2 regions of the Paraburkholderia sp. SEWSISQ10-3 4 genome follow, and region 2 is predicted to be linked to the other one. Evidence: riboswitches for the same ligand, from Rfam matches in the RefSeq annotation. Region 2 holds a riboswitch; the other holds the start of a gene.
What was found. A riboswitch is a leader RNA that binds a small molecule or an ion and turns the genes downstream of it on or off. The one in region 2 is predicted to bind cobalamin.

Region 1: linked by a shared signal. The riboswitch ahead of cobG (precorrin-3B synthase) and the one ahead of M0D68_RS35435 (TonB-dependent receptor) in region 2 are both predicted to bind cobalamin.

What each region holds. Positions count from the first base shown of each region.
Region 1 is NZ_JALPRI010000023.1:99,388-101,585, forward strand. Features, by position in the region: gene cbiE (precorrin-6y C5,15-methyltransferase (decarboxylating) subunit CbiE) at 1-1,039, opposite strand, end outside; cobalamin riboswitch at 1,124-1,303, shown strand; gene cobG (precorrin-3B synthase) at 1,396-2,198, shown strand, end outside.
Region 2 is NZ_JALPRI010000036.1:33,500-35,697, forward strand. Features, by position in the region: gene M0D68_RS35435 (TonB-dependent receptor) at 1-1,272, opposite strand, end outside; cobalamin riboswitch at 1,363-1,620, opposite strand; gene M0D68_RS35440 (hypothetical protein) at 1,828-2,184, shown strand; gene M0D68_RS35445 (cell division protein ZapA) at 2,181-2,198, shown strand, end outside.

The DNA of each region.
Region 1 (2,198 bases), on a different contig from region 2:
CCACCAGACGTCCGCCGTCGCGCAGACGCGCCCAGCAGGCGTCAAGCACACCCGGCACCGTCACGCCACCGCCGATGAACACGGCATCCGGCACAGCCAAACCTTCCAACGCATCAGGCGCGCGGCCGGCCACCAGTTGCAAACCCGGCACGCCCAACGCATCGCGATTGTGTTCGATGAAGCGCTGCCGCTCCGCGTGCCCTTCGATCGCGATCGCGCGGCAGGTCGGGTGTGCGCGCATCCATTCGATGCCAATCGAGCCGCTGCCCGCGCCCACATCCCATAGCAATTCGCCGGGCGTCGGCGCGAGGCGCGCCAGCGTAATCGCGCGGACGTCGCGCTTGGTCAACTGACCGTCGTGGCGAAAGGCGTCGTCAGGCAAGCCGACGGTCAGCGGCAAACGCGGCGCGCCTTCCGTTGCGCGGCATTCAAGCGCGATCAGGTTCAGCGCCGCCACTTCCCCTGCGGGCCACTGGTGCGCGCGGCCATCTATGCACCGCTCCAGATCACCGCCCAGATGTTCCAGCACGGTCATCCGCGTCGCGCCGAAACCGCGTGCATTCAACAGTTCGGCCAGCGCGGCAGGCGTACGCCCGTCGGCACTCAGCACGAAGACGCGCGCGCCGTCGTGCAAATGAGCATTCAGCGTCGGCAACGGCCTTCCCACCAGCGAAACCGTGGCGACATCCTGCAACGGCCAGCCAAGCCGCGCGGCCGCCAGCGACAACGACGAGGGCGCGGGCAGCACCCGCAACTCCCCTGCCGGCAAGTGCCGCGCGAGCGTTGCGCCGACGCCGAACAGCATCGGGTCGCCACTCGCCAGCACACACACGGGCCCTGTCCGCTCCGCCAGCAAAGGCGCGAGATCGAACGGCTTCGGCCATGCCGCACGGCGCGCGGCGAGGCGCGCGGGCAGCATCGCCAGATGACGTTCACCGCCATAAACCACCGACGCTTCCAGCAAAGCGCGCCGCGCGGGCCTCCCCAAGCCGGCGAAGCCGTCATCGCCTATGCCCACCACGGTCAGCCACGCCGGCATGCATCCATCCTCTTTCTGTATCTTCAAATAATCCGCTGTGCCACGCCGATCAAAGCGTCCAGCCTCGTTGTACTGTTCGAAAAAAGGCATAATACAGCCGCCGGTGCCCTTCGGGGCCGAAGAGGGAACACAGTGTCGCTGTGGCTGCCCCCGCAACTGTATGCAGCGAGTCCGCCTGCGCTCCGCGCCACTGGTTCGACCGGGAAGGCCGCGGCGGACCATGACCTGCCAGCCAGGAGACCTGCCGGCCAGACTGTTCGTGCCAGCCTACATCGGGCGGGGTGTACCGATGCCGTAGCAAGGGCCGCTTTGCGGCTTGCTCGGGCCGTCGCGCGACGCTCAACCCGGTGTCCGTCTTGAATCAAGCTTCGCCCTCCACTGCTTTGCCCGACGCGGCTCTCGTGCTGCGGCCCTCGGCGTGTCCGGGGCTGCTGCGCATCGTCGCGGCGCGTGATGGGGGGATTTGCCGGATTAAATTGCCCGGAGGCGAGTTGAGCGCGGCGCAGGCGGCGGTGATTGCTGATGTCAGTGAGCGGCATGCGGCGGGTGTGGTCGAGCTGACCAATCGCGCGAATCTGCAGGTGCGTGGTGTGCGAAGCGGGCATGAGGCGGCGTTGATCGCGGCGCTGGTCGATGCGGGGCTTGGGCCGATTCCGACGGGCGGTGCGGTGGATGCTTCCGGCGTGCTGGTAGCGACCTCGGCGGACGATGTGCGCAATCTGATGGTGAGCCCGACTGCCGGACGCGATCCGTTTGCGCTGTTCGATACAAGGCCGCTTTGCGTCGAACTGCTCACCTTGCTGCAATCCGAACCGCGTTTCGCGGCGCTATCGCCGAAATTCGCGCTACTGCTCGATGGTGGTGAGCGCCTTGCCAGGTTGGATCATCCGCACGATGTCTGGCTAGCAGCCATGCAGGCCGAAGACGGTGTGCGATTTGTGTTCGGATTGGCGGGTTGCCCGTCAGCTGCGGCGAACTCCGATGCCTTCCAACACATCGCGCATAGCGCCGTTGACCATTCTCGTCCGAACTACGCCGGCGCTCTCGCCGCCGTGCTGCCTTCGCAAGTCACAGACCTCGTCTGCGCGCTGCTGCACACGTTCCTCGATCTGGCCGCTCCAGATGACACGCGCATGCGTCACCTGCTCGCCGCGCATTC
Region 2 (2,198 bases):
CGCCTTCCAATGCTCGGTGATATCGAAACCGTAGCCGAGATAGTAACTGTTCGCCCCGCCGAAATCGGAATACTGATCGCGCCGCACGTTGGCCTGAATCTGATTGCGCCCAAAGCGCCCCGTGTAGCCGACAAAGCCCGAATCCACATGCCGGTCGGGCGCAGTGAATGTATCCGAGTCGAGGCTCTGATCCAGATGCTCATAGCCGACCTGCAGTTTCTGCTGCGCGGCGAGCGCAAAATCGTTCTGCCACGTGTACTGGCGATTGTCGGTATCGAAGCGGCCGTTGTAGATGCCGTTGGTATTCGCCACGCTGCGGTCGTCGCCTTCGGAAACGATGAAGTGCGTGGTCCACCGGTCGGTCAGTTTGCCGTTCGCGAACACCGACATCTGGCGCACTTTGCTGTAGAGGTTGTTCAGATCGGTCGGCACACCGTACGCGTTGTCATAGCTGTTATTGCCGTTCGATTGGAAATAGGTGACTCCCGCGTCCCACTTGTCGCTGAACTTGTGACGCAGCGAAGCCGAGATGCTTTCGTTCAGATAGCCGTTCGCGTTCGGATTCGCGTTGGGCGCCTGCGACGGATTGAGCGACGAGAAGCCGTCGTCTTTCGAACGCGCGAGCGAAATGCTGAAGGTGGTGTTGCCGTCTTTATCCAGCGAGCCGTTCACGCCGGCCTGCTGCGTCTGCGTGTGATAGCTGCCATAGCCCACCGAAAAATTGAAACGCGGCGGATGGTCGCCGCCGTCTTTGGTGAACACCTGCACCACGCCGCCAATTGCGCCGGAGCCGTAAAGCGCGGACACGTTGCCATTCACCACTTCGACGTGATCGATCTGGTCGAGCGGAATCTGCGCGAGTTGCGGCGCGCCCAGGCTCACGGAGTCGACCCGCACGCCGTCGATCAGCAAAAGCGATTGCGTCGACGACGCGCCGCGCAGAAACAGGCTCGTCGTGGAACCCGGACCACCGGTGCGCGAGATTTGCGCGCCGGGCGCGAGTTGCAGCAGGCCGGGCAAATCGGTCGCGGTCGTATCGGCGATGTCCTGCTGGTCGAACAGCGTGGTCTGCGGGATCGCATCGGCGAGCGGTTGCGGCCCGCGCTCCGCGGTCACGACAACGGGCGACAACACCGCGGCTGACGAACCGCTCGCCCCCGTATCGGCAGAAGAAGATGAAGACGGCGACGGAGAAGAAGCAGCTTGCGCATGCACGACGAGCGGCAGGCTCGCAAAGGCGAGCAACGCCGCGCGAGCGATAGGGGACAGCATGGGATGACATTCCTGTGGATAGCGTGCGCGGCCCGCTTCCCCGCGGGCCGATGCGTAACGAGGCGCCCGCGTTGTTTTACGTTTGCGCGGGAACGAGCCTCTCCCTCTGGCCGGTATCCGGGCTGGCGACACATCGATCCCGCCTTCCCACGCGTGACGCGCAGTGGCACACTCGCGTGTTAAGCATCAAACACGCGATCAGGATCGACCTGCATGACGAATGCGGTCGCTTACCGTTGCGGGGGCAGCGCAGGTTGGCGCGTTCAGGCGAAGCGCGCGCCCTGCTTCCCGTTTAACTGCGCACACTGTGGAAAAGCGCGCGCGGGCACCAAAGTGCGGCCAGTTTAGGAGCGGCCCTCGGGTCCGTCAAGAATGGTTAATCCGTGCGCAAACTGTTCTGTTAAGTGCAGGTTATTGTCCGATGCATGAGTTGTTTTTCATCATATGGTCGATAAAAGCCGGCACAAAGCGATGTTGTTACGTCTCGAAACGAGACAATTGTCGGAACCTGCGACATTCCGCGCTAAAATGCGATGTCTTTAGAGGACGCAGCAGATGCTCACCGAACTCGAAACACTTTCACAGAATATCGGCAAGCTGATCACGATCAGCCAACGCCACAATGAAGCGCGGCTCGCGCTCGAAGATCAGCTCGCCCAAACGCGTGCCGAAGCCGAGGCCACGCGCACGGAACTCGCGCTGATGCGCGAGGAGCGCGATGCGCTGCAGGCGGAACGCGACGCGCTGTCGGCAAAGATCGACGACGCACAGGTGCGCCTCAATGCGATCCTCGAAAAACTGCCGCGGGCCCGCGCGCACAGCGAGCCTGATAATCAGCTCGATCTGCTCGAGGCCGCGCCGCATGAGGAAGAAGCGGAGAGCGACGTCACCCGCCATGGAGAAAATGCATGACCACCAAGCAGATC